4 regions of the Clostridium pabulibutyricum genome follow, and region 2 is predicted to be linked to each of the others. Evidence: riboswitches for the same ligand, from Rfam matches in the RefSeq annotation. Region 2 holds a riboswitch; each other region holds the start of a gene.
What was found. A riboswitch is a leader RNA that binds a small molecule or an ion and turns the genes downstream of it on or off. The one in region 2 is predicted to bind S-adenosylmethionine.
Positions count from the first base shown of each region.

Region 1: it holds a riboswitch for S-adenosylmethionine, as region 2 does, so the genes downstream of both, metK (methionine adenosyltransferase) here and cysC (adenylyl-sulfate kinase) in region 2, are expected to answer to the same signal.
Region 3: it holds a riboswitch for S-adenosylmethionine, as region 2 does, so the genes downstream of both, AC4CVH_RS09980 (O-acetylhomoserine aminocarboxypropyltransferase/cysteine synthase family protein) here and cysC (adenylyl-sulfate kinase) in region 2, are expected to answer to the same signal.
Region 4: it holds a riboswitch for S-adenosylmethionine, as region 2 does, so the genes downstream of both, AC4CVH_RS13275 (methionine ABC transporter ATP-binding protein) here and cysC (adenylyl-sulfate kinase) in region 2, are expected to answer to the same signal.

Region 1 is NZ_JBZAYZ010000009.1:26,162-33,662, forward strand. It holds gene AC4CVH_RS10510 (hypothetical protein) at 1-339, opposite strand, end outside; gene recD2 (SF1B family DNA helicase RecD2) at 350-2,584, opposite strand; gene metK (methionine adenosyltransferase) at 2,670-3,845, opposite strand; SAM riboswitch class I at 3,915-4,013, opposite strand; tRNA gene AC4CVH_RS10525 (tRNA-Tyr) at 4,057-4,141, opposite strand; tRNA gene AC4CVH_RS10530 (tRNA-Thr) at 4,147-4,222, opposite strand; tRNA gene AC4CVH_RS10535 (tRNA-Val) at 4,262-4,337, opposite strand; tRNA gene AC4CVH_RS10540 (tRNA-Tyr) at 4,346-4,430, opposite strand; tRNA gene AC4CVH_RS10545 (tRNA-Thr) at 4,436-4,511, opposite strand; gene yyaC (spore protease YyaC) at 4,801-5,343, shown strand; gene AC4CVH_RS10555 (rod shape-determining protein) at 5,394-6,419, opposite strand; gene spoIIID (sporulation transcriptional regulator SpoIIID) at 6,517-6,771, opposite strand; gene AC4CVH_RS10565 (peptidoglycan DD-metalloendopeptidase family protein) at 6,881-7,501, opposite strand, start outside.
Region 2 is NZ_JBZAYZ010000002.1:272,629-280,129, reverse strand. It holds gene carB (carbamoyl-phosphate synthase large subunit) at 1-3,022, shown strand, start outside; SAM riboswitch class I at 3,096-3,200, shown strand; gene AC4CVH_RS04655 (YbaK/EbsC family protein) at 3,285-3,749, shown strand; T-box leader at 3,848-4,081, shown strand; SAM riboswitch class I at 4,118-4,228, shown strand; gene cysC (adenylyl-sulfate kinase) at 4,344-4,931, shown strand; gene AC4CVH_RS04645 (adenylyl-sulfate reductase subunit alpha) at 4,928-6,619, shown strand; gene AC4CVH_RS04640 (4Fe-4S dicluster domain-containing protein) at 6,603-6,917, shown strand; gene AC4CVH_RS04635 (aliphatic sulfonate ABC transporter substrate-binding protein) at 6,948-7,501, shown strand, end outside.
Region 3 is NZ_JBZAYZ010000008.1:68,277-75,777, reverse strand. It holds gene thiS (sulfur carrier protein ThiS) at 87-302, shown strand; gene AC4CVH_RS10000 (HesA/MoeB/ThiF family protein) at 292-1,122, shown strand; gene AC4CVH_RS09995 (M67 family metallopeptidase) at 1,129-1,542, shown strand; gene AC4CVH_RS09990 (ferredoxin-like domain-containing protein) at 1,579-3,897, shown strand; gene AC4CVH_RS09985 (O-acetylhomoserine aminocarboxypropyltransferase/cysteine synthase family protein) at 3,941-5,170, shown strand; SAM riboswitch class I at 5,252-5,357, shown strand; gene AC4CVH_RS09980 (O-acetylhomoserine aminocarboxypropyltransferase/cysteine synthase family protein) at 5,432-6,715, shown strand; partial or broken gene AC4CVH_RS09975 (NAD(P)-dependent alcohol dehydrogenase) at 7,215-7,466, shown strand.
Region 4 is NZ_JBZAYZ010000014.1:4,649-12,149, reverse strand. It holds gene AC4CVH_RS13295 (FadR/GntR family transcriptional regulator) at 232-936, opposite strand; gene AC4CVH_RS13290 (ribonuclease H-like domain-containing protein) at 958-1,608, opposite strand; gene AC4CVH_RS13285 (HAD-IB family hydrolase) at 1,696-2,421, opposite strand; gene AC4CVH_RS13280 (methionine ABC transporter permease) at 2,538-3,194, opposite strand; gene AC4CVH_RS13275 (methionine ABC transporter ATP-binding protein) at 3,184-4,152, opposite strand; SAM riboswitch class I at 4,224-4,328, opposite strand; gene AC4CVH_RS13270 (FeoA family protein) at 4,495-4,716, shown strand; gene feoB (ferrous iron transport protein B) at 4,823-6,601, shown strand; gene AC4CVH_RS13260 (CBS domain-containing protein) at 6,788-7,168, opposite strand; gene AC4CVH_RS13255 (ribonuclease H-like domain-containing protein) at 7,198-7,501, opposite strand, start outside.

The sequences.
Region 1 (7,501 bases), on a different contig from region 2:
GCTTATATCATCATAAATAGCAAGGTCAAAATTCCCGGATAAATTCTCAGCTGCATCATAACTACAAATTTTAAAGTTAAACTTAATCTTATTTTTTATATTGTCTATGTATAAAAAATGTCTTAAGTCAAGATATTTTTTTATATTTGACACTATACTGGCATTGTTTTTATTTTCATCCGTTATGTACAATATCTTTTTGCCCTTCAAAAGGCATTGCTCTATCACTTCAATAAATATTTCAGTTGAATTGTATGGAACAGATATTATATTTAAAAATTTGTCATTATTTCTGATCCATTTTGATATTATTCGTTTTATATTTTTGTTTTCTTCCATAAAACTCACCTTATTCCATGGAAACATTGTCTTCACTCTCCATTATATCCATTATTCTATTTTTTAATAACGAATATCTCTCAAAACTTTTATTATTATTTATCATAAACTTCAGCGCCTTTACATCCCCTACAAGAACAACCATCTGCTTTGCTCTTGTAACCGCGGTGTACAGCAAATTCCTGTTCATTAAAAAATTCGATCCCATAAACACCGGCATTATAATTACCGGGAATTCGCTCCCCTGGCTTTTGTGAATAGTCATTGCATACGCAAGCTCAATCTCATCCAAATACATATTGTCATATACAACTTTCCTGTCATCATCAAATACCACAGTTACAGTATTATTTTCATTGTCTATGCTGTATATATAACCAACATCCCCGTTGAATACTCCAAGTCCTTCTTCTCCATCCTCCGATACAGAAGTCCATTTTAAAGAATAATTGTTTCTGATTTGCATCACTTTGTCACCTGCACGGAACATGACATCTCTAAGCTTTCTCTGATTTTTTCCCTCTTTTTCAGGATTTAATGTTTCCTGAAGCTTCTTGTTTAAATTGAACACTCCAAGAAGTCCTTTCCTCATGGGGGATACTATCTGAATATCTTTTAATTTATTCCAGGACTTGTTAAACTTTGGAAGCCTTTTGTCAACAAGTTGAATTAGAATATTCAGAACTTCATTCTGATCCATCCTTTTTATAAAGTAAAAATCTTTATCCTTTACATTGATAAAAGGCATTTCTCCAGAATTAATCCTATGTGCATTGACTATAATCATACTTTCTTTGGACTGTCTGAATATTTCTTTGAGCCTTATAACCTTTATACAACCGCTGGAGATAAAATCTCGAAGCACATTACCAGGACCAACAGAGGGAAGCTGATATGCATCTCCAACTATTATAACCCTTGTTCCAGGTGAAATGGCCTTTAAAAGACTATCCATAAGCATTATATCTATCATGGAAGCTTCATCTATTATAACAACATCACATTCAAGAGGCACCCCATCTCCCTTTGAAAAAAATGCTTCCTCATCGCTTCCCGAAACTCCCATTTCAAGAAGTCTATGTATTGTCTTTGCTTCTTTCCCTGTAGATTCGGACATTCTCTTTGCCGCCCTTCCGGTTGGAGCAGCCATCATAACCTTGAACCCAAGCTTTTCAAATATTCCAGTTATACAGTTTATTATAGTAGTCTTTCCGGTTCCAGGTCCCCCTGTTATTATCTCAACTCCATTTTCAAAGGCACCTTTTATGGCCTCTATCTGAGAAGCCGCAAATTCTATATTGCTGGCTTTTTCAAAATCACAAACTTCCTTTTCAATGTCAATTTCAATTTTATCATATTTGCTGAATTCAAGATAAAGTATTTTTTTTGTAACACTCAACTCACAATAATAGTACACAGGAAGAAAAACACATATTTTCTCCCCTGACTTTTCAAGTTTTAGCTTTCCTTTAAGCGAACTGTCATATATATTTTGTTCAACATCTTCTTTGTTCGTACCCATAAGGCTTTCAGCCTCAGACACAAGCTTTTCCAGCGGCATATACGTATTTCCGAAATTGCAAAACTTGTTTACCAAATATCTCAGTCCACTTTGAATTCTAAAAGGTGAATTTGCTTCTATACCGAGGCTTCTGGCTATCCTGTCTGCAATTTTAAAGCCTATCCCTGCTATCTCATCTGTTAAAACATATGGATTTTTCTTTACTGCATCAATAGATGACGCTCCAAATTTTTTATGTATTTTTACGCATTGATTTGCACTTATACCATATGTCTGAAGGAAAATCATTATATTTCTTACTTCACTTTGTTTTGAATAGGAATCACATATAAGATTTATCTTTTTCTGTCCTATCCCCTCTATTTCTCTAAGCCTGTCAATGTGATTATCCATTATATAAAGTGTCTCTTTGCCGAACTTTTCAACTATCTTTCTCGCAGTAACCGGACCTATTCCTGATATCGCCCCTGATGAAAGATATCTTTCAATGCCGACTGTAGTATCAGGTACAACTTCCTCGGAATATTTTATCTTGAACTGCTGGCCAAAATTAGGATGCAGAACCCACTCACCAGTAAGTTTCAAATTCTGTCCCTCCATAATAAACGGGAGGTTTCCCACTACTGTTACAATACCACTTTTATTTTTCAATTTGGCAACCACATATCCATTTTCATCATTATGAAATACTACATCATCTATAATTCCCTGTATTTCTTCCATAAAGCTCCCCTATTTCTCAAAATACTATTAATATATTTCATTATAACATATCAAAAGCACGTCCCTTAAAGGTACGTGCTTTTATTTACAAATATTTCTTTATATCATCTACTTTGTTCAATTGTTCCCAAGGTACATCCAAATCCGTTCTTCCAAAATGTCCATATGCCGCAACTTGTCTATATATAGGTCTTTTTAAATCAAGTTCTCTAATGATTGCACCCGGTCTTAAATCAAAGGTTTTATTTATTATATCAACAACCTTGTCATCCGATATTTTCCCCGTTCCAAATGTATCTACCGTTATAGACACAGGTTTTGCAACTCCTATGGCATAAGCAAGCTGTATCTCGAGTTTATCAGAAACACCTGCTGCAACAAGATTTTTTGCCACCCATCTTGCAGCATATGCTGCCGATCTGTCAACTTTGGTTGGATCTTTTCCGGAAAATGCTCCTCCGCCGTGTCTTCCATATCCACCATAAGTATCTACTATTATCTTTCTTCCGGTAAGTCCCGAATCACCTTGAGGACCTCCTACGACAAATCTTCCTGTAGGATTTATAAAATATTTAGTATTCTCATCAAGAAACTTTGCAGGTATTATAGGTTTTATAACTTTTTCTATTATATCCTCTCTTATCTGCTCCTGAGTTACATGTGGATCATGCTGTGATGAAACTACAACCGTGTCTATTCTCACAGGCTTGTCATCTTCGTATTCTACAGTAACCTGAGTCTTTCCATCAGGCCTCAAATATGAAAGTGTACCGTCTTTTCTTACATCAGCCAACTTTTTTGAAAGTTTATGAGCCATATTTATTGGAAGAGGCATATATTCCGGAGTTTCGTTTGTAGCAAATCCAAACATCATTCCCTGATCTCCGGCACCTACTGCATCTACTTTGTCCATTTCTCCTGATTTAGCCTCAAAAGCTTCATTTACTCCCATTGCTATATCCGAAGACTGCTCATCTATTGAAGATATTACAGAACAAGTATCACAATCAAAACCGTATTTAGCTCTAGTATAACCTATTTCTTTTACAGTTTTTCTGACTATCTTTGGAATGTCAACATAGCACTTAGTTGATATTTCTCCCATAATCATAATCATCCCTGTAGTAGTCACTGTTTCACAAGCTACTCTTCCATCAGGATCTTGTGCCAGTATGGAATCAAGTATTGCGTCTGATATCTGATCGCACATTTTATCTGGATGTCCTTCTGTAACCGACTCAGAAGTGAATAACTTTCTCATATAATTTTACCTCCATCTGTATAAAATAAAAAACCTCTTCATAAGAAGAGGTCAATAAACATATCAACTCTCTTATCTCGCAGAAAAACTGCAGGAATTGGCACCTTAGTAAAATTACTGGTTGCCGGGTTTCATAGGGCCCTTTCCCTCCACCTCTCTCGATAAGAGTTTTAAATTGTAAAATAAAAAACACCAACTAGTGTTTTTTATATGGTGGAGGAAGATGGATTCGAACCATCGAAGTCGATGACAACAGATTTACAGTCTGCCCCCTTTAGCCACTCGGGAATTCCTCCAAATTTGGTGCTGGCAGTAGGCATCGAACCCACGACCTACTGATTACAAGTCAGTTGCTCTACCATCTGAGCTATGCCAGCTTATTCACTTGTTACATTAAAACCAAAATCCATAATTAATGGTGGGCACAACAGGGCTCGAACCTGTGACCCTCTGCTTGTAAGGCAGATGCTCTCCCAGCTGAGCTATGCGCCCATAATACTTGGTGGAGGAAGATGGATTCGAACCATCGAAGTCGATGACAACAGATTTACAGTCTGCCCCCTTTAGCCACTCGGGAATTCCTCCAAATTTGGTGCTGGCAGTAGGCATCGAACCCACGACCTACTGATTACAAGTCAGTTGCTCTACCATCTGAGCTATGCCAGCCTATTCACTACTTTAAATCAACTGCCGTACAAAGCAGCAAATACATTAACGTATGTTAGTATAACGTGTAGTTGGCTTTTTTTCAAATTCTATTTTTTCTTATATTTTGATAAACATCCTTTATTTACTCTGTATTACTTGTTTTTTCTCACAAAATCATACCTTTGCAAGTGTCATTTTTTTTGTAGTATTCTAATTTGAATCAAGCAATCATATAGATTATATATGACTTTTTAAAAACACGGATCATACATGAAAAAATAAAAAGCTTAATCAAAGAGGTGACATTGTGAACAAAATAAAAGCAAAGTATACAAATCCATTGGTATATCACAAACTAGGGAATTTTTTAAAAGATTATATAAGTAAAAATACAATCCTAGTGTGTATCGGTACAGACAGATACATAGGTGACTGCCTTGGACCTATGGTAGGTACATTACTTACATATAAACATTTTCCTCTTCCTGTCTACGGTACAATACAAGAACCTATACATGCCCTGAATATCAATAGAAAACTTGATGAAATCAAATTGAAACACAAAAACTGTAACATTCTTGGGATAGATGCCTGCCTTGGTGATACTGAAAGTATAGGAGAAATCCAAATAAGGGATTTTCCTGTCCATCCTGGAAAAGGTGTTGGAAAATCACTTCCAAATGTCGGAGAGGCTTCCATAATAGGTATCGTGGATTCAAATGCAAATAGGAATTTGTTCAGCAGTTCCAACAACATACGTCTAAATCTTATTTTATCCATGTCAAAGGTAATCCTTGACTCATTGACACATGCATATAACCTATATGAAAACTCAGATAAAATATATTAGTTAAAAAATCTAACTTATTAGAAAATTTACTAATAAATTAGATTCTTAATTTAATCAATAATAGTTATATCATCTCCAGTAAACGTAATCTCCATTTTATCAAGATATTCAAGTACTTTTCCTGTTCCAAGAGCTACACATGATACTGCATCTTCTGCAACATACACAGGCACATTTGTAGTGTTGTGTATAAGATCATTCAATCCATTCAGCAAAGCTCCTCCTCCAGTCATTATAATGCCTTTATCTGCTATATCAGCAGCAAGTTCAGGAGGAGTTTTTTCAAGTACTGCATGAGTAGTATCGGCTATTGCATTTATAGTATCTTTAAGTGCCTCTCTCATCTCATCCGAGGTCACTCTTATATTTTTAGGAAGTCCAGTGACGAGATCTCTACCTCTTATTTCCATTCCATCATCACTTCCGTCAAATGCCGATCCTATATTTATCTTCAACTCTTCCGCAGTTCTTTCACCTATCATAAGTTTTCGCTGTTTTCTTATGAATTTCATTATTGCTTCATCAAACTTGTCTCCTGCAACTTTGATTGATGATCTAACTACAATTCCTCCGAGAGAAATAACTGCTACATCTGTTGTTCCACCACCTATATCAATTACCATATTCCCTTCCGGTTTGGTTATATCTATTCCTGCACCTATGGCGGCAGCAAGCGGCTCTTCTATTAAAAATACCTTTTTTGCCCCTGCATTTTGTGCTGCATCGATTACGGCTCTTTTTTCAACTTCAGTAGCTTCGCATGGTACACAAACCACTACCCTTGGAGTAGTTCTTTTTTTACCACAAGCCTTTTCTATAAAATATTTAAGCATTTTTTCAGTTACATCATAATCGGATATTACACCATCCCTAAGCGGACGTATTGCTACAATATTTCCTGGAGTTCTTCCAATCATCTGCCATGCTTCTTCTCCCACAGCAAGTACCTTATTCTGATTCTTGTCTATCGCTACTACGGATGGTTCTTTCAATACTACACCTTTCCCCTTAATATAAACAAGGACTGTGGCAGTACCCAAATCAATTCCCATATCAGTTCCTATACTAAAAAACATTCCTTTTTCACTCCTACTATTCATTTCGTTGTGTTTGTACTGTGATTTTTATATCTATATTAATTGCATTATAATTATAATTATAATAGGAATGTTTTTAACCTTCAATAGCTTTATATTTCATTTTAGTTGCATTTCCACCTCTAATGTGCCTCTCAGCCTTATTATAATCCAATATCATCTTTGCCTGTTTGGCAATTTGAGGATTTATTTTTGGAAGTCTTTCTGTCATGTCTTTATGTATGGTGCTTTTGCTGACTCCAAAAACCTTTGCCGTTTTTCTTATTGTGGCCTTGGAACCTATTATATATTTGGCCACATCCAAAACCCTTTCTTCAATATAGTCCTTCAACTGTCATCACTCCTTTACTAAGATTACAGTTATAATCCTTGATGTTAAATTTAATTTATATTTATTTGAATATATTTACAATTTTATATTATATTATCAAATATTAGTTTTAATACTTGATGTATCTTGCTGGATCTACAAATTCATTTCCTTTCAGAACTCCAAAATGAAGATGATCACCATATTTTTCATAAGCGGATCTCAATGTTGTATTTCCAACAGTTCCTATTACCTGACCTTTTGCAATACTTTGCCCTGCAGAAACTTTCAAATTTGAATCCAGATTTGAGTAAACTGTCTTGAGCCCGTTCTGGTGGTTTATTATAACTTCCACACCATCCTGGGTGCTTTTGTTAACTTCTTCCACTGTTCCACTCATTGCCGAGAAAACCGGAGTTCCTATCTTTGCCTGTATATCATATCCAAGATTTGGTCTATAACTTCCTGTTGAATCCCAATACACCGGATCCTTGGAATAGCCCCTTGCTATGTTTCCCGCTACAGGCTTCTGAAAATCAGTACTCACGGAAGCTGATACCTTCTCAGAAGGCTCCTGTTTTTTCATGTTGGAATTTGTCTCTTTCTTAGTACTATTATTTTTCTTTACTTGAAGGGCATTATCATGTTTACTTTCCACTTTTGCAGTTTCCCTGTTCTTATTCTGTTGTGAAACAGACACTTTATTTGCATTCTGATTTCTATCATTTCTAACAGTCAAAATCGCAGCGGT
Region 2 (7,501 bases):
AGACAAGAATATTGCAGATAAAACCTATATAGAACCTCTTACGGTTGAAGCTATAGAAGGGGTAATCAAAAAAGAGAGACCTGATGGAATCCTTGCAGGGTTTGGTGGACAGACAGCTCTCAATCTTGCCATGGAACTTTATGATTACTCAATATTACAGAAATATGATGTAGAACTTCTTGGTATAAAAATAGATTCCATCAAAAATGCAGAGGACAGGGAAAAATTCAAAAATCTCATGGAATCAATTGACGAGCCTATAGCAACAGGAACCATAGCTACTGATATCGAACAATGCAGGGAATTTTTAAACAAGGTGAGTCTTCCTGTGATAATAAGGCCTGCGTATACTCTTGGAGGAACAGGTGGAGGCATTGCAAATACTTATGAGGAATATATAAAGATATGCAAAAATGGATTTGAAGAAAGCCCGATTCACCAGATACTTCTTGAACAGAGCCTTTTTGGATGGAAAGAGCTTGAGTATGAGATTATGAGGGATAAAAAAGACAACTGCATGGTGGTCTGCAATATGGAAAATCTGGATCCAGTGGGAATACATACAGGGGACAGCATAGTTGTCGCTCCTTCCCAGACACTTACAGACAAGGAATATCAGATGCTTAGAAATTCTGCCATGAAGATTATACGAACCCTTAAAATTGAAGGCGGATGCAATATTCAGTTTGCACTTGATCCACGAAGCAACAGTTACAAAGTTATTGAAGTTAATCCAAGGGTAAGTAGATCAAGTGCTCTGGCATCGAAGGCTGCAGGGTATCCTATAGCAAAGATAGCGGCCAAAATAGCAATCGGATACACTTTGGATGAACTTAAAAATTATGTAACAGGAAATTCCAGTGCACTATTTGAGCCTGCGCTTGATTATTGTGTTGTTAAAATACCGAAATGGCCCTTTGATAAGTTCAAGTCCGCGGACAGGACGCTTCAAACTCAGATGAAAGCTACTGGGGAAGTAATGTCTATAGACAGAAATTTTGAGAGTGCTCTTTTGAAAGCTGTGATAAGCCTTGAGGGAAAGATAATAGGACTTAGACTTGACAAGTTTGACAATATGGAAACCCCGGATATACTGCAAAAGATGAAAGAGCATGATGATGATAGGTTGTTTGCTCTTGCAGAGGCACTTAGAAGAGGAATTGATGCAGAGGAAATTAACAGAATAACGAGTATAGACAAATGGTTTGTATATAGAATAAAGAATATAGTTGATATGGAAAACAAGCTGACAGCAAATGTTCCGAATGCAGAGACAATAAGTCAGGCTGAAATAATGGGATTTACAGACGAGTATATATGCGAACTTATAGGAATGAAATTGTGTGATTTGAAAAAACTTAGAGATATAAACGGCATAAAATCAGTATACAAGATGGTAGATACATGCAGCGGTGAATTCGAGGCGAAAACTTCTTATTATTATTCATGTTATGACCTTGAAAGTGATAATGTGGTTTCAAACAACAAGAAAGTACTTGTCATAGGTTCAGGACCTATAAGAATTGGGCAGGGCATAGAATTTGATTATTGTTGTGTAAATGGTGTATGGGCAATAAAAGATGCCGGACTTGAAGCGATTATAATAAACAACAACCCTGAAACGGTAAGTACGGATTTTGATGTTTCAGACAAGCTTTATTTTGAACCTCTTTATATAGATGATGTGATGAATGTCATAAATGAAGAAAATGTATATGGCGTAATTGTTCAATTTGGAGGCCAAACTGCATTGAATCTTGCAAAAAAACTTAATGACAGAGGAATAAATATTCTTGGAACATCTTTTGAATCAATAGATTTTGCTGAAGACAGGGAGAAATTTAGAGTGCTGCTTGAAAAACTTGACATAGATTCTCCTATTGGAGGCTCTGTGTCAAGCATCGAAGAAGCTAGAAATCTCGTTGAAAAAATAGGATATCCTGTAATTGTAAGGCCTTCTTACGTTATAGGTGGAAGGGCCATGAAAGTTGTTTACAGTGATGCTGAACTGTCAAAGTATTTAAATGAGGCAGTAAATCTTTCAAAAGAGTACCCTGTACTTGTAGATAAATATATAGTTGGAAAAGAAATTGAAGTTGATGCAATATCCGACGGGGTAGACATTATAATTCCAGGAGTAATGGAACATGTTGAAAAAACAGGGGTGCATTCAGGAGACAGCATAGCAATGTATCCTACTGTAAGCCTGCCGGATGAAGTGCTTGAAAAAATAGAGGAATATACATTGAAAATAGCAAGAGGATTGAATGTTGTTGGACTTTTAAATGTTCAATATGCGTTTGATGGAAGTAAAATTTATGTAATCGAGGTTAATCCGAGAGCATCCAGAACAGTGCCTATTCTCAGTAAGGTTACAGACATACCGATGATAAAAATAGCAGTCTCTGTAATGCTTGGGAAAAGTATAAGAGAGTTTGGGTATAAGAGGGATATGTATAAATACAATAAAATACATGCAGTGAAGATGCCTGTATTTTCAAATAAAAAACTTCCAGGAGTTGATCCAGCTCTTGCACCTGAAATGAAATCAACGGGAGAAGTTCTTGGAGTTGATTTCAATAAAGAAAAAGCAATGTATAAGGCATTCAAGGCAGCAGGTGTGAAGGTTTATACGGGAGGAAACATTTATATATCGGTAAACGACAGGGATAAGAAAGATGTACTTGAGATAAGCAGGACATATAAGGCACTTGGATTTTCTATATACGCATCACGTGGAACGTGGGAATTTCTAAATGACAATAAGGTAGCCTGCAGTGAGCTTGATATAGAAGATGCACTTGATAAAATACGCGATAAAAAGATAGATATTGTAATAAATACTGTAACCACCGGGTACAATGGGGAAACATATGGATTTAAGCTAAGATATGTTTCTTTAGTACACGATAGAGTGCTCTTTACGTGCCTTGATACTGCGAAAGTGTATGCGCTTTGTGTAAAAATAGAAAAATCAGGTGAAAAAATAGATTATAGATCAATGAAGGAGTATTTGATATAGAATTAAGCATATTGACAAATCAACTTCAAAAATTTATACTAAAATTGTTTAACAAATTTTAAAATTTAATACGCTCTTATCAAGAGTGGCTGAGGGACTGGCCCTATGATGCCCGGCAACCTGAATAGTTTATATTCAACGGTGCCAATTCCAGCAGGTGAAACCTGAAAGATGAGAAATAAAAGAGATATGATTTCAAACCTTCCTGAATTTATCTGCAGGAAGGTTTTTAATATTTTAATCAGAAAGGAAAATGGTGCTTATGAGTGTGGAAAATGTGATTAAATATTTTGAGGATAAAGGTTTGAAAAATCCGGTTTTTAAACTAGATGATAGCGGAGCTACTGTTGAGCAGGCGGCAGAGACGATACATACAGAGCCAAAGTACATAGCAAAGACTCTGGCTTTCAAGCTGAAGGATCGGAATATACTTGTTGTTGTACGCGGAGATCTAAAAGTAAATAATAGAAAATTTAAAGATACTTTTAAAGTGAAGGCAAAAATGCTTGAAAGTGAAATGGTTTTGAAGGAAATAGGGCATCCAGTAGGAGGACTTTGTCCGTTTGGGTTGAAAAATGCTGTAAAAATTTACTTGGATCTTTCTATAAAAGACTTTGAATATGTTTATCCAGCAGCAGGATCGAAAGATTATGCCCTTAAGATTTCGCCGTTAAAAATGTATAAACTTGTGTATGGGGAGTGGGTTGATGTATGCAATAATCCATAAAACAAATTTATGTATAAAAGTTATTTTATATAATTAATTGAATTTATTTCTTGACAAGCCATAATTTAAAAAGTATAATAAGTTCAAAATTAAATAAGACCAAAACTGTGATTGAGAGAAGTATACTATGGAGTCCTAAAGAGAGAAATCTTTTAGCTGAGACAGATTTCAGGATTAAGTAGTGGAAAATGCGCTTATGAGTTCTGTAATTGAAATTAAGTAGGTTTATGCGGATGCTGTACGTTAAAACAGTAGAATAATGTATTTTGAGTTATTGTATCTTGAAGATACAGTAAACAGAGTGGAACCGCGGAAAAACTTCCGCCTCTGTATGAGGCGGAAGTTTTTTTATCTAAAATTATAATATATTCTTATCAAGAGAGGTTGAGGGACTGGCCCTGTGAAACCCGACAACCGGCACTTTTATGTGAGTGTATCGGTGTTAATTCCTACGGAATGATTTTTCTGGAAGATAAGAAAGATGGATTGCAAAAATTTATTTTCAAATTTATTACGACCATTTTTCATTTCGGAAAATGGTCGTAATAAATTATATTAAAGATTGAATCGCTTATGAAACAAGGGAGGGTGGTTATGGAAAATAATATAGTTTGGCATAAAATGTTTGTAGATAGAAAAATGAGAGAAAATCTGCTTGGACAAAAAGGAAAGCTTATATGGTTTACAGGTTTGTCAGGTTCGGGAAAATCTACAGTTGCAGCACTACTTGAAAAAGAACTGTACAGTATGGGAAAACTCACCTATGTTTTAGATGGAGATAACGTGCGTCACGGGCTTAATTCGGATCTTGGATTTTCGGAGGGTGACAGGAGTGAAAATATAAGAAGAATTTCCGAACTCTGCAAACTTTTTGTGGATTGTGGAGTAGTTGTAATTGCAACCTTTGTATCACCATTTAAGAGAGATAGGAATAAGGTTAGAAATCTTATTTTGAAGGATTTTATTGAAGTTTATGTAAGTTGTCCAGTTGAAGTGTGTAAAAAGCGTGATCCAAAGGGGCTTTACAAAAAGGCGGTAAAAGGTGAAATAAACGAATTTACAGGTATAAGTGCTGTTTATGAACTTCCGGAAAATCCTGAAATTGTAATAGATACTAATTTAAATACTGCGGATGAATGTGTTAAGAAAATAGTTAATTATTTACAGGGGGTGCTTTTGTGAAACTTGATCTTGTAGAAGTTTCTACGGATATTTTAATAATAGGTGGAGGTGCAGCCGGGTGTTTTGCGGCTCTTGAGGCTGCAAATTCACCTGAAAAACCTAAGATTTTAATACTGGAAAAAGCAAATATAAAAAGAAGCGGATGTCTTGCAGCAGGAATAAATGCACTTAATGCATATATAAACGAAGATGAAACTCCAGAGTCTTTTGTAGATTATGTTAGAGATGAATTTAATGGAGTTGTGAGAGAAGACCTCGTTTATACAGTAGCTAAAAAATTAAATGAAGTTACGTCTAAAATGGAAAAAATGGGGTTAACCATATTGAAAAATTCGGAAGGAAAGTATGTCACACGGGGAAGAAGAAGCATAAAAATAAATGGAGAAAATATTAAGCCTGTAATTGCTTCCAAGGTTCTGGATACTAAAAATATAGATGTCATGAATAAAACAAATGTCATAGATTATATTACGAGAGGAGGTAAAGTTATAGGCGCATATGCATTTTCGGTAGATAAGAATAAATTTTATGCGGTTTATTCTAAAGCCGTAATATGTGCAGCGGGGGGAGCTTCAGGAATATACAAGCCAAATAATCCAGGATTTTCAAGGCACAAGATGTGGTATTCACCTTTCAATACTGGATCTGGCTATGCTATGGGAATAAGGGCTGGTGCCGAGATGACAACTTTTGAAATGAGATTTATAGCACTGAGGTGCAAGGATACTATAGCACCTACGGGAACCATAGCACAAGGAGTAAAAGCTGTCCAGATAAATTCAGATGGAGAGGAATATGTTCTAAAGTATGGAAAGCCTACAACTATAAATAGACTCTACTCAACTGTCATGGAAAATAAGATAGGGAGAGGGCCATGTTTTTTAAGGACAAAACATATTTCCAAAATGGTTGAAACGGATCTTGTAAAGGCATATTTAAATATGGCACCTTCTCAGGCGCTAAAGTGGATTGATAGTGGAGAAATGCCGTCTTGCAGTAATGTAGAGATTGAAGGTACCGAACCGTATATTGTTGGTGGGCATGCCGCCAGCGGTTATTGGGTAGATACAAAAAGAGAATCAACCTTGGAAGGATTGTTTTCAGCAGGGGATGTAAGCGGTGGAAGTCCTAAAAAATATGCAACAGGATGTTTTGCGGAAGGTGAAATAGCTGCAGATTCTGCTGCTGAATATATAAAAGGGAAAGAACTTTGGAAGCTTTCTGAAGCTAAAGTACAGGAAAAACTTTCTGAGGTAAATAGTTTTTTCCAAAATAGTAAAAACATATATACAGTACAACAGTTGGAAGAAGCAATGCAAAAGACCATGGATGAATATGCAGGAGGAATATCACAAAGTTACAGTTATAATTCTCAAAAACTGAAAATAGCAGATAAAAAAATCCGTGAACTTATAAAGATGTCTTATAAACTTAATGCAAGTGACTGTCATGAATTAATGTTTATATGTGAACTTATTGACAGGTTGTATGTATGTGTGATACTCATAGCGCACCTTATAGCGAGGCGTGAGACAAGGTGGAGATGTTATGAAGAGAATGCTGATTTTCCTGAAATCAATGATAATTACTGGAAAAAGTATGTTAATTCCATTTATAAGGATGGAAAAGTAAATATCATATTCAGAAAAATCGTTGGAAGGAATGAGGTATATGAGCATAAAGATTGACATGAATAAATGTATAGGATGTCTCAAGTGCAAGTCTGTGTGCCCTGGAAATCTGATATGTGTTTCAGATGAGGGAAGAGCCTATATAAGATATGAAGAAGATTGCTGGGGATGTACTGCATGCTTGAAGGAGTGCGCTGAAGGTGCCATTGAATATTATCTTGGAGCTGATATAGGCGGGATGGGGTCTAAAATGCATATAAGCATGAATGGTAATGAACTTGACTGGCATATAAAACATAGACGAGGTGATGAATATGTAATAAGTACCAGCAGGTGCAAGTCCAATAAGTATTAAAGCATATCTTAAAAACAAGGAGGAATTGGTATGAAGTTCAGGAAAGCTACAGCTATTCTATGTACAGTAGTATTATTAGGTGCATTTTCAGGATGTCAGAATAGAAATAGTGGACAAAATGATAGTAATATAACGGTCCATATAGGATATTTCCCAAATATAACGCATTCACAGGCACTTGTTGCAAAACAAAACAAAAGTTTTGAAAAAGCCTTTGGAAGCACTGCAAAAGTTCAGTGGAAACAATTTAATGCAGGATCCTCTGAAATAGAATCTTTTCTTGCAGGAGCTATTGATATAGGATATATAGGGCCTGGACCGGCAATAAACGGATATACAAAATCAAAAGGTGATTTACAGATAATTGCAGGAGCTACTGATGCAGGAGCAATACTTGTCTCAAGAAAAGATGAAAATATAAAAAATGTTAAAGAACTGGCCGATAAGAAAGTTGCCGTACCTCAATTTGGAAACACACAGGATTTGTGTCTCAGAAATCTATTAAGCAGAAATGGTCTTAAAGATAAGACACAGGGTGGAAATGTGGAGATAATACAAGCTGCCAATCCAGATATAAAAACACT
Region 3 (7,501 bases), on a different contig from region 2:
TTATTTTATAAAAAGTTATGACCAAAATGGTTAAAACGAAAAAGAATTGATTGTATATTTTACGTAAAATAATAAGGAGGAAATTTATGAATATAAAGGTAAACGGAGAAGAGAAAACTATAAAAGACGGTGTAACAATTACTGAAATCTTGAAGATAGAAAATGTGGAAATGCCGGAGATGGTTTCTGTTCAGCTTAATGATGAATTTTTAGATAGAGATAAATTTGACGCTGTTGTTTTGAAAGAAAATGATAGGATAGACTTTTTGTATTTTATGGGGGGTGGAAGTTTTGGATTTTAGCGAAGATCAGATAGAAAGGTATTCGAGACACATAATATTGTCTGAAGTTGGAGTTGAGGGACAGGAAGAACTTTTAAATTCAAAGGTTCTAGTTATAGGAACCGGAGGACTTGGAGCGCCAGCAGCCATGTATCTTGCAGCGGCAGGAATTGGTACAATAGGGCTTGTAGACGGTGATGTGGTGGATCTTTCAAATCTTCAAAGACAGATAATACATCAGACAAAAGATGTAGGAAAACCAAAAGTACAGTCAGGAATGGAAACTATAAATGAACTCAATCCGGATGTAAATGTAGTAACTTATAATGAACTTGTGGATTCGAGTAATATTTTAGATATAATAAAGGATAAGGACTATGATTTTATAATAGATGGAACAGATAATTTTCCTTCAAAGTTTCTTATAAATGATGCGTGTGTACTTGCAAAAAAGCCTTTTTCTCATGGAGGCATAATAAGATTTCAGGGACAGCTTACGACTTATATACCAGATAATGGTACGCCATGCTATAGGTGTATATTCCAGTCACCGCCACCAGCAGGAGTTGTACCGACATGCAGGGAGGCGGGCGTTCTCGGAGTGATGGGCGGAGTTGTAGGAACACTTCAGGCAACCGAGGCTCTTAAATATTTACTCGGCCTTGGTGATAATCTTGCAGGATATCTTTTGACTTATAATGCACTTACAATGAATTTTAGAAAAATAAAAGTATCAAAAAATAAAAAATGCGGAATATGCAGTGAAAATCCTAAAATAAAGAACCTTATAGATTATGAACAGGCGGCTTGTGATTTGAAAAATGGTAATTTAAAAGGGTGATTGATTATGATTTATTTTGATAAAATTGAGTATAGTAAAATTATAAGACAGGCAAAAGAAGAATTCCCAAATGAGTGTTGTGGATATATTGGAGGACACAAAGACGAGAAAGGGGACGTATATATAGACAGGGTATATTCCTTAACCAATATGGATCACAGCAGTGAACATTTTTCAATGGATCCAAAGGAACAGTTTGCTGTTGTGAAGCTTATAAGAAGTGAAGGATTTGTTATGATTGGAAACTATCATTCACATCCATATTCACCTTCAAGGCCGTCAGAGGAAGACAAAAAACTTGCATTTGATCCGGGAATATTATATGGAATACTTTCTCTTCAAAAGAAAGAGCCTGTTTTTAACTTTTTCAAGGTTGACAAGGACAAAAATGTTGAAAAACTTGAATATAAATTTACTTAAAATAAAAATATAAGTTTGTTAAGGAGTGTGATATTTATGATAGATATAAGCCAGGATAATTATGATTCCATAGAATCTATAAAAGAAAAATCCAAACAGTATGCCGAAAAAAGCATAAATCCTGTCAGATTCAAGGCGTTTAGAGTATCCATGGGGTTGTATGAACAGAGAGAAAAAGAGACATATATGCTGAGGACTAGAATACCTGGAGGAGTTATAACATTAAAACAGTTTCAATGTATAAGCGACCTGGCAAAGAAATATGCAAATGGGAAAATAAAATTTACTTCGAGACAGGACATACAATTTCACGGTGTAAGCCTGGATTCAGCTTATCCTTTGATGGATGCACTTGTAAAAGTAGGAATAATAACAAAGGGAACAGGTGGAAACACTGTAAGAAATATCGAATGTTCACCACTTTCGGGAGTATCTATCGATGATGTATTTGATGTAACGCCATATATGAAAGCGGCTACAAACTATCTTATCAAGGATCCTACAACAATGAACATGCCTAGAAAATATAAAATAGCATTTTCAAACAGCCCTGAAGATACCGGTAATGCAGCTATGTCAGACCTTGGCTTTATTGCAAAGATAGTGGATGGGAAAAAGGGATTTGTGCTGTATGGAGCAGGTGGCTTTGGAGGAAATCCAAGAGTATCTATAAAACTTAGAGATTTTATAAATGCAGAGGATATATTGTACTATATACAGGCTATGAAAAATGTATTTGAAGCAGAGGGTGACAGGACTAACAAACACAAGGCACGAATAAGATATATACTTATGAGGCTCGGACAGGAAAAATTCATAGAGTTGTTTGAAAGTGAAGTGGAAAAACTCAAGAAAGAGGGCGGACTTGAAGTAAAAGTAAAGGAAGATGAGTTCATAGTCAACAAAACAGAACGGTTTGTGAAAAACGTGGAAATATCGAAAGAACTTGAAAATATACTTTTCCCTCAGAAACAGCCTGGATTTTATTCAGTTTATGTACATCCGCAAAGCGGGAATCTGGAAGTTTCGAATTTAGATAGTGTACTTGATTTTATAGCACAGCTTGATTATGAAATTTCAATTAGAATTACAAATACACAGGCATTTTTTATACGAGATTTGAAAGAGAAGGATGCTGAGAAACTTATAGATATAATAGGAAAGTTTACCTCGATATATGCAATGGATAATTCAGTAACATGTGTTGGAGCGTCTACCTGTCAGCTTGGACTTTGCCTTTCACAAAATCTTCTTCAGGCAATAAAAGAGAAATTTAAAAATGAAACATCCGAGGTTAGATGCGCACTTCCTAGATTATTTATATCGGGATGTCCTAATTCATGTGCTCAGCATGAAAAAGCAGTTATCGGACTTCATGGAAGGGCAAAGAGAACTGATGATGGCCTTATACCAATGTATCAGATATCTTTTGGTGGAAAACTTGGAGAAAACCCGAGGATGGGAGAAGCTTATGGTGATATTCCTGCTAAAAAAGTTCCAGAATTTTTGCATGAACTTGCATATCTCAAGCTTAATTCAGGATGTGAAAATTTTTATGACTTTATAGAAAAGAATAATTCGGATATAAGAACTCTATTTAAAGAGTACACAGATGTGGATAAATTCAAGGGAGATTCGGGTATATACTTTGATTTTGGTTCCTGCGAGAAATTTTCACTTAAAGGGCGTGGACCGGGAGAATGCAGCACTGGTGTTATGGATGTAATTAATTTGGATCTTTCAAATGCAAAAACAGCTCTCGACAAATATAGAAATACGAAAGACAATAAGGATTTGTATGCGTCGGCACTTGCATCTGCAAGAACACTTCTTGTTCTTAGAGGGGTTGATACAAATAAGGACAGGGAGATATTTGCACAATTTGCAAAGAACTTTGTGAATGCAGGATATGTGAAAAAATCGGTTAAAGATTTATTTGACACTCTAATAGATTTTAAAATTGGGGATATAGACGATATTTCAGATAAAATTGATGAAGTTGAGTACCTTTTCAATAAAGTAAATGACATGTATAAGTCATTGGATGGAAAACTTGAAATAACACTTGCAAAAGAAAATGAAACAGTTTCGAAAGCTGTAAATACTGAAAACAATTCTGAAGCTGAAAATGACACTGAAGTTGTAGATTTCAGAGGAGTAAAGTGTCCCATAAATTTTGTCAAGGTTAAAATTGAACTTTCAAAAATAAGGTCCGGCGAGAAAAAAGGATTTTACATTGATGATGGAGATCCTATAAACAATGTTCCGGAAAGTGTTAAAAAAGAGGGTCATAAGATAGTTTCAATAGACAAAAATTATGATGGATACAATTTACTTGTAATAGAAAAGAAATAGATAGAATCTTTTTATGGGTACCTTTGAGATTTGAGGTGAAATTATGAAATTCGATACTAAACTGATACATGGAAATTTGAATATAGATTATACCGGTTCTACAAATACGCCGGTGTACCTTACGAATGCATATGCGTATACCAGCGCTGAAAAGCTTGAAAATATATTTAATGGAAAGGCTATGGGATATGCGTATACGAGGATGTCAAATCCTACGGTAATGTCCTTTGAAAGAAGAATGGCAAGTCTTGAAAATGGATTTGTTGCAACAGCTGCAGCATCTGGAATGAGTGCAATTTATCTTGTAATAATGAACACAGTTGCTCCAGGAGATGAAATAATTGCATCAAGTGGATTGTATGGAGGAACTTATACGCTTATAAGAAATCTTACTTCGCTGGGCATAAAAGTAAAATTTTTAGATGATATTACAAGAGAGTCACTTCAAGAGGAGATAACTGAAAATACAAAGCTCGTGTTTGCAGAAACCATAGGAAATCCGAAACTTGATATACTCGATATCGAAGGCATTGCTGGAATATGCAGTCTAAATGATATAATTTTTGCAGTGGATTCCACAATAACAACTCCTTATCTTATAAGACCTCTTGAGCATGGAGTGGATATTGTCGTGCATTCTGCCTCCAAGTATATAAATGGAACGTCCAACTCAATAGGTGGAATTATAATAGACGGAGGAAGTAGCAAATATAGAAGTCCAAAGCATAAAGGCTTTGCAGCTTATGCAAAACAGTATGGGAAAATGGCATTTACGGCAAAATTGAAAGACACGATAGGAAGAGATGTAGGACCTGCCATGTCACCTTCTACAGCCTTTCTGAATTTAACCGGAATTGAGACTCTTTCACTTAGGATGGAGAGACACTGTAAAAATGCCCTTGAAATTGCGAGATATCTTGAGAAGCAGGATAAAGTTGATGCGGTAAACTATCCTGGACTTGAAAGTTCGAAGTATCATTGCCTTGCTGAGAAATATTATAAAAAGGGTGCGGGGAGTATACTTACGTTTAGACTTGGCAGTAAGGAAAGGGCATATAAGTTTTTAAACAGTTTAAAACTTATATTGAATCTTACGAATATAGGTGATACTAAAACTATAATAATACATCCGGCATCTACAATATGTGCAAACAACACGGATAAGGAAAGACAGCAGATGGGTGTGTATGATGACTTGGTAAGACTATCTGTGGGTATAGAAGATACGGATGACATAAAAGAAGATATAAAAAATGCACTTTCACAAATATAAAAAAAGTTTGAAATTTATATTGACAATTAAAATTCAAGAATGTATAGTAAACATATATTTAATACAAATTTAATATTGAACTTCTTATCAAGAGAGGCGGAGGGACTGGCCCTATGATGTCCGGCAACCTGAATGAATTTTTATTCGACGGTGCTAATTCCAGCAGGTGAAACCTGAAAGATGAGAAACATTGATAATTCTTACTTCTTACAGTTTCACTGTAGGAAGTTTTTATTTTTTAATTAAAAAGGAGAGATAGGAATGAGCAAAGAGAGAAAATTGTCATTTGAAACATTACAGGTTCATGCAGGACAGGTACCGGATCCTGCAACAGGAGCAAGGGCGGTTCCAATATACCAAACCACATCTTTTGTTTTTAAAGATGCAGACGAGGCAGCTGATTTTTTTCAGCTTAAGAAACCGGGAAATGTTTACGGAAGAATAATGAATCCAACAGAAGATGTATTTGAAAAGAGAGTTGCAGCTCTTGAAGGCGGAAGTGCAGGACTTGCAACAGCATCCGGACTTGCAGCAATACTTTATGCAGTTTTGAATGTTGCGAGTGCAGGAGACAACATAGTTGCAGCAAGCACTTTGTACGGTGGGACATATGAGTTGTTTTCAGTAACACTTAAAAAACTTGGAATTGATGTTGTATTTGTTGATCCCGATGATCCTGAAAACATAAGAAAAGCCATAAATGACAAGACGAAAGCTGTTTATGCAGAAACGATAGGAAATCCAAAGATAAATATTCTTGACATAGAGGCTGTAGCAAATGTAGCACATGACAACAAAATACCTTTTATCATAGACAATACATTTGGAACCCCATATCTTGTAAGACCAATAGAATATGGTGCAGACGTAGTTGTACATTCCGCTACAAAATTCATAGGAGGACATGGAACAACTCTTGGTGGAATAATAGTGGACGGAGGAAAATTCGACTGGGCCGGAAGCGGAAAGTTCCCTGATTTCACAACACCTGATGAAAGTTATAACGGACTTGTATATGCAGATCTTGGTCCTACTGCTTTTGCAACAAAAGCAAGAGTACAGCTGCTTAGAAATACAGGAGCGACCTTAAGTCCACAAAGTGCATTTTATTTCCTTTTAGGACTTGAATCACTTTCGCTTAGAGTTGAAAGACATGTAGAAAATACAAGGAAAATAGTTGAATTTTTAAGCAACCATCCAAAAGTTGCATGGGTAAACTATCCGGAACTTGAAGGAAATCCATACAAAGAGCTTGCAAAGAAGTATTTGCCAAAGGGAGCAGGTTCAATTTTCACCTTTGGTATAAAAGGAGGACTTGAAGCAGGGAAGAAGTTTATAAACAGTCTTGAACTTTTCTCTCTCCTTGCAAATGTGGCAGATGCAAAATCACTTGTAATCCATCCTGCAAGCACAACACATGCAGAACTTAATGAAGAGCAGCAGAGAGCAGCCGGGATAACTCCGGATCTCATAAGACTTTCAATAGGAGTTGAAGGTGCGGACGATCTTATATATGATTTGAATCAGGCGCTTTCTAAAGTTTGATATGACTTTAAAAGAGAATAATTAGATACAGCAGACCTATCCAAATTGGATGGGTCTGATTTTTATAAATATACTTGTAAATGCTATAATGTCTATATATAGATTACTTTTGGAGGAAAAGGGATGATTAATTTAACATGCAAGCGTCAGTTTGTATATAAACATACCCTGGGTCTTGTAGCTGCAGCCGTAAAGTCAATAGAAAATTATCTGGAAACATATCTATGATCAAATAGCAAGACCAGAATATGAAAATACCGATGGTACGGTATATCTAAATAAAAAAAGCTTCACACCGATAAGGGATGGAAAAGATAAAATGCTGGCTGTAGTTATAATGCTTAAAGATATTCAAAAGGTATATAATATGGTAAATAAATATACTGGAATGAGAGCAAGATACAGTTTTTCGGATATACTGGGTTGAAGCAGATGCATGATGAGGCTTAAGAAATATGCAGTTAGCATTTCAGACAGTCACTCTACTGTACTTATAGAGGGTGAAAGTGAAAATCTTGAAATACCAAGAGAAGAATGGGGATGCGGAATGGCCCATAAGACAATAAAAGGTGGATTATGTCCTGGTGGAAGGCTAAGAATGGAGAGATTGATTGATCTTGTAAGACACAATCGTGTTGATTCTGGAAAGCTTGTTACATATGTGTACCATGGTTTTGACCATATAGAGGAAGCACTTCTTCTTATGAAAAATAAGCCAAAGGATTTAATAAAACCAGTAGTTATATTGTAGATTAAATAAAAGAGCTGCCCGAGGCAGCTCTTTTA
Region 4 (7,501 bases), on a different contig from region 2:
AATAACGTATTAATTTCTAAATAATTAAGCTATTTTTCAATTGAAATAATTATCATTATAAAAAATATTATCTTTAGAACCAAATTGCGTGTGAATATATGGGTATATTGCTGAGCTTATATGTACATAATTGCTCATTTCTTTGAATTGAACGTAAATGATAAGCATACCCATATGATAATACATAACTTATTTCATATGTCTTTTATATTATTTATGATATATCTTTAACTATTCCTCTGCGTTCCTCTTTATATATTCGTTTGTAAAATCAAGATGTTTTCTCATTTCCATGGATGCTCTTTGAGCGTTTTTATCCCTTATAGCCTGATATATAAGTTCGTGTTGATTTGCAAGTACCATTACATTTCCTTCGTCTACAAGTATTTTCTTTCTAGCATCCTTTAAAAATGAATCCATAAGTGATGACATTGCATTCAGTATATTTATTATTAAAAGGTTACCTGATGCTTTTGCAATCTTGTAGTGAAATTCTTTATCATATTTCACATTTTTATTCTCGTCTCTGCATACCTTAAAAGAATCTGATATTTTCTTCAAATCCTCAAGTTGCTCAGTTGTTATCTTGTCAACAGCAAGTGCTACAGTTTCAGTTTCTATTATCTTTCTTACTTCTAATATCTCATTAGGATTGCTCTCCTGTAACATAAACATTATTGAAATTGGTTCAAGAAGAGTATTCTCAAAATTTTGTTTTATAAAATTACCTTCACCTTGTCTACATTCTATAAGTCCCATAATCTGAAGCGCTCTTATAGCCTCTCTCACAGATGTTCTGCTTACTTCAAGATTTTCAACAAGCTCTCTCTCCGAAGGAAGTCTGTCTCCTTTCTTTAATGTCCCATCAACAATCATATTTTTTATTTGTTCTATAACCTGTTCATAAACTTTTGTACTTTTTATTGGACGAAAAATCATAATAATCTCCTTCTCTTGCTAATCAATTTTTAAGACGTTTTCCCAGTTTATATACATATCAATCAAACTAACTACATCCTGTTCATTATAAAGCAATATCTTGTCTCTTTTTTCGACAGGCATTCTTTTTATATACTTACAATCTCTAACTATCTTGCAGAATGTCTTTGCGAGATTTGAACCGCTTATAACATCACTTGCCCTCACTATTCCAAATTCTTTTTCAAGTGCTTTGAGTCCTATTGACTTATGCATTATTTTCTCATATTCCCTCTGAAGATCAATATGTGAAAAATGTTCTTCGAAATTAAACTTCAAATCATATTTCTTGAACAAATATTTTATCACTGTAAAATCATTGTTTCCTGAAAATGTAACAATATACCTTTTCCCGGCATCATACATTTTTTGAAAATAATCTTCGGATATCTTAAGTATAGCTTTTGCATCGTTTTTGTTTTCTATCATATATTGAGTTACTTTTATAACCTCATTATCCCAATCATAAAGGCAACATCCAAATACACCTATGCATATAGGTTTTTTATATATATAATGTTCAAGATCAAAAAACAAAGCATCTTTTAAGATAAATTTATTTCTGTCAATCTTCAAGGCCTTTTTACTTTCAGGCCTCTTAACCTGTATTTCATTACACCTTTCTATCACCTTACCACTCTTTTCTAAGTCTCTTACATGCATCACATATTATTATATCATTTTAGATATATAGTTAACATAATCATTTCAATTTTTTCATAGGATTTTTATACATGAAGGATCCAAATTATAAATCATATCCTTTCTCTCTACTACTATGCGTATCTTATGCATTAAAGCGCTATTTGAAATCGCCTCTTTTATAAGTTCTCTTGTAGGGTTTACACAAGTTGGATTTCCAACGAGCTTTAGCATGTCAAAATCCCCTGCAGTATCTCCATAACTATAGCTTTTTTCAAGATCTATATTATATTTTCTAACAAAATTTTCTATTGCAATCTTCTTGCTGGCGCTATCCCACATAGGCACTACTTCCCCTGTGTATACATTATTATCATCAATTATATATCTAGCTCCTACATAATCATCAAATCCATATTTCTTTGACATTTCCCTAACAAGTTCTATGGGACTGCCGGATATCGTTATTACCTTGTGTCCATTCTTTTTATGCCATTTTATTCTGTCCCTAGTATAAGTATATACCCTGTCACCTTTCTGTGCTATTACTCGTCTTGCTATAAATTCCACCTGCGACTTGTAAAGGCCCTTTATTGCTTCTATATAAATATCTGCCATCTTGAGCAGGTAATTATCATAATTTCCCTGTCTCTTATCCCATCTTTCATACTCCGGTTTTACTTCCTTGTACCATCTATCAGGAGGAATTATTTCATATTTCACCAACTTTTTAAATACTTCAGTCATAAGTCCCTCTCTATATAAAGTTCCATCTATATCAAAAAATGCTGCTATACTCATATGATGCCTCCTTACACAATATTATAATTTTACTTCAAAAGTTATTTATACCTATTCTAGCATAAATAACAACCCCAAGCAGTAAAATTAACATACTCCACTTGAGGCGATCTAAATTATCTATTAAGTTTTTTATATATAAAATTTCCAATACTCTGTATCAATTGAACAAGTACTATAAGTATGACTACCGTATATACCATGACATTGGTTTCAAACCTATAATATCCATACTTTAAAGCAACATCACCGAGTCCCCCTGCTCCAACCGTACCTGCCATGGCAGAACATCCTACAACAACTATGGTAGTAAGTGTTATTCCAAGTACTATCGAAGGAAGCGCCTCCTTGAACATTACTTTGAATATTATCTGAACATTGCTTGCGCCAAAAGACTTTGCAGCTTCTATTATGCCCGGATCTATTTCTTTAAGCGACGACTCAATTACTCTTGCTGCAAAAGGTGCTGAGGCTATTGTAATTGGTACTATAGCTGCAGTTGTTCCTATAGCTTTTCCTACAATAAGTCTTGTAAACGGAAAAATTGCTATCATAAGTATTATAAATGGAAAAGACCTTAATAAATTCACTATCACATCCAGTATTTGATATACAACCTTATTCGGTTTCAATCCATGTTCTTCCGTCACTATTAAAAATACCGCCGGAATACATCCTATAATAACAGCAAGAAAAGTTGATACTAAAACCATATAGAGAGTTTGTCCTATGGCTGGAGCAAGAACTTCCTGAAATATTTCACTAAATTGCATTATTTTCTACCTCCCATGCTACATTTTTTGATGAAAGATAATTACATATGACTTCTTTATCCTCATCATTTATGTTTATTACAAGACTTCCGAGTACATCGTCCCTGAACTTTTCAAGTTTCCCCCACACTATTGAAAATTTTATATTCAAATCTATTGCCATTGAACTTATAAGATTTCCCTGACTTATTTCCTTCGGAAAATATATTCTCAGGTTCAAACCTTCCCCCGGCAGCATATTGTCTGATCCAAGCAACTTTTTTAAATTTTTTTCAGGTTTTAAAAATATATCTTCTACATCGCCGAACTGTTTTATTTCTCCTTCATCTATAATTGCCACCTTGTTGCATATTTCCTTGATAACTTCCATTTGATGGGTAACAACAACTATTGTTATGTTCAATTTTTTATTTATATGTTTTAAAAGATCAAGTATTGACTTTGTAGTATTTGGGTCAAGTGCAGACGTAGCTTCGTCACACAAAAGTATATTCGGACTCAAGGCAAGAGCCCTTGCAATTGCAACTCTCTGTTTCTGTCCGCCACTTAATCTCCTTGGCATACTTTCTGCCTTGTCTTGTAGTCCAACTATATCAAGAAGCTCAGATACCCTTTCTTTTACCTTGTCCTTGCTCAATTTCCATACTTCAAGAGGAAGAGCTACATTATCAAATACATTTTTTCTGTTCAATAAATTAAAATTTTGAAATATCATTCCTAAATTCTTTCTAAAAGCTCTTATCTCTCTATTATCAAGTTCTTTTACTTCTTTATCCATTATCTTTATGCTGCCGGTGTCGTAAGTTTCAAGCCCGTTTAGGCACCTCAAAAGCGTTGATTTTCCAGCGCCACTATGTCCAACAATTCCAAAAATATCGCCTTTTTCTATATGCAGACTTACATCTTTAAGCACATATTTATTTCCAAATTTTTTTCCTACATTATTAATATCTATCAAAACTTACTTTCCTCCAATACTTAGTGTAAAAAACAAAAATCTGAGGAAAACCTCAGATAATCAGCAAAATAATCTTATCTCTCAGCCTCCGCTGCAGGAATTAGCACCATTATACGGTAAGTGCACTGGTTGCCGGGTTTCAAAGGGCCTGATCCCTCCACCTCTCTAAATAAGTTCAAGTTGTATTAAATTCACGGAATTTATTATATCAATTAGTAATTATTATGTCAATAGATGTCTCTTTGCTTTACAGATTGACACCTTAAATAAAAAATGCTACTATATAGGATAGATAAATTGATAATGGATTTCAATGTAAATTGATAAGAGGAGTTGGCAATTATGAGCATTTGTGATTTGAAGCCAGGTCAGAAGGCTTTTATAACGGATATAAAAGGTGATGAAAAACTCGTCAAAAGACTTTTTGCTCTTGGCTGTATTGAAGGAACAGAGATAACACTTAAAACTTTTGCCCCCCTTGGAGATCCACTTATCATAGACTTAAGAGGATTTAGTTTGGCCATACGGAAAAACGATGCAAAAAATATTCTTGTTCAATGCTAGTTCCAAGTGAACAAATAAATTCTTATATTTTATTTTGCCATAATTATGCTATAAGTATGGTATTTTTTAATGCAATTAAATCAAAGTAAATGTTTGGAGGAACTAAATGATTACAGCAGCTTTACTAGGCAATCCTAATGTAGGAAAAACATCTCTTTTCAACAACCTAACTGGATCTGACCAATATGTTGGTAATTGGCCTGGAGTAACAGTTGAAAAAAAAGAAGGATATTTTAACCAGATGAAAATTGTGGATCTCCCTGGAATATATGCCATGGACACATATTCAAATGAAGAAAAAGTCTCAAGGGATTTTCTTCAAAACAATAATGCCGATGTAATAATAAATATAGTTGATGCCTCAAACCTCAACAGGAATTTATACCTTACAACCCAGTTAAAACATTTTAATAAACCTATAATACTTGTTTTTAATATGATGGACATAGCATCTCAAAACGGTATACAAATAAATTTTGAAAAGATAGAAAAAGAACTTGGTGTTATAGCTATTCCAATAGTCGCTGCAAAAGGCAAAGGCGTGGACAACCTTATTGAGATACTGGAAAGCAGTCAATTTTTACATATCCCCCCTGATAAAAACAGTTTTAATTTTGAAGACGAAAAGGAGGCTTATTCCTTCATAAATAATATACTTGCCAAATGCGTAGTCGAAACCAAAAACATTTCTATATCATATACTGAAAAAATAGATAAAATAGTTTTGAACAAATTTGCAGCCTATCCTGTATTTTTATTTGCATTATTTTTAATATTCAAGTTTACTTTCAACTGGGTAGGACAGCCTGTTGCAGATATATTCAGCAACTATTTGTCAAATTCCATAACTCCGTACCTCAAAGAACTTCTTTCATCTGCAAGCCCATGGTTCACCTCCCTTCTAGTAGATGGTATAATTTCAGGTGTAGGATCAATCCTTGTTTTTTTTCCTATAATCTTCTGTCTTTTTCTAGGAATATCATTTCTTGAAGACAGCGGCTATATGGCAAGAGGCGCTCTTATAATGGACAAACTTATGAGAAAAATGGGACTCTCCGGAAAAGCCTTTATACCGCTTATTGTAGGCTTTGGATGTTCAGTCCCGGGAATAATGTCTTCAAGAACTCTTGAAAGCGAAAAGGATAGAAAATTAACAGCCCTTTTGATACCGCTCATGTCCTGTAATGCACGTTTGCCAATATATGCACTGTTTGCATCCGCTTTTTTCAAAGGCAAGGAAACCGAGGTGGTTTTTTCATTATATATACTTGGAATAATCCTGGCATTTGTAATAGGCCTTTTATTTAAAAATACAATATTCAAGAAGGATGAAGAACCTTTTTTAATAGAACTTCCCAAGTACAATGTCCCTAATTTAAAAAATCTAATCACACACACATGGGAGAAAGCCAAAGGTTTTTTGAGAAAAGCAGGTACTATAATATTCTCTATGTCAGTTTTAATATGGTTTTTGTCAAACTTCAATTTTAGTGGTATGGTACCTATGAATCAAAGCATACTATCTTATATAGGCAAATTTATAAGTCCAATATTTTCTCCCATGGGATACGGCTCATGGCAGAATTCAGTATCTCTTATAGCTGGACTTATGGCAAAAGAAATAGTAATCGGTACTATGGGTATCATATATGGAAGCAATCTTGGATCAATTTTACCCCACTACTTCAGCGCTGTTTCTGCTTATTCTTTTCTTGTATTTGTTCTGTTATATACTCCCTGTATATCCGCAACATCTACAATGAGAAAAGAATATGGAAACAAAATGGCTGTATTTTCAGTTATATATCAGTTCCTGCTTGCCTGGATAGTATCTTTTATAGTATTCAAGGCCGGCTCTGCAATATTTTATGGAGGAATTCAATGATTGTAGAAATCATTATAACTTTAATTATTGTTTTACTTGCGTCATATATACTCTTTTGTACTGTCAGAAAAAAGCTTAAAGGCAATGACTGTTGCTGCACAAACTGCAATAAACAATACAAATGCCACAGCAATAAAAAAAAAGAAGGATAAAAAATAAACCCCACCATACGGTGGAGTTTATTTTTTATCCTTCTTTTTTTATAAAATAGTCAAGTATATCTTCAATTGATACCATTCCCTGTACAATTCCGTCATCATCTATCACAGGCATTGATATTATATTATTCTTTCTTATCCTGACTGAAGCCTCTATTATACTTTCACTGCTCTTTACAGTTACAACCTTTTTAGTCATAACCCATTCTACCGGACACGTATCATAATGGCCTTCCTCTACAAGGAACCTGTATATGTCCGCCTTAACTATCATTCCTGCAAGTTTTCCGGAAAAATCAACAACTGCAGCTCCATTTATCTTGTGTTCATGCATTATATCCATAGCCTTCTTCAAAGTATCATTTGTCTTTAGCTTAAATATGTCGGAACGCATTATTTCTTTAATCAAATTAATCCCTCCCCAAAAATAAATAAATTTTAATAACTTTTACTTACCATTTCATTTATTTTCGAAGAATCTCTACCACCTTTTAGAATATAGTCTATAACCCGCGAAGCAGATTTCTTCGAAATTTTGTCAATGCGTATATTTAATTCTATATTATTTCTCTTTACAAGGCTTGTCAAAAATTTAAGCTGCTTCTGTGTAATAGAATAATCTCTCACAATAGAATCGTCATTTTCAATTTTATACAAGAACTCATGAATCTTTGGAAGATTAAGTACGTCTTCATAGTTATGGAGTAATATTGTATTTTCAAGTTCGGGACTTCCATTCTCC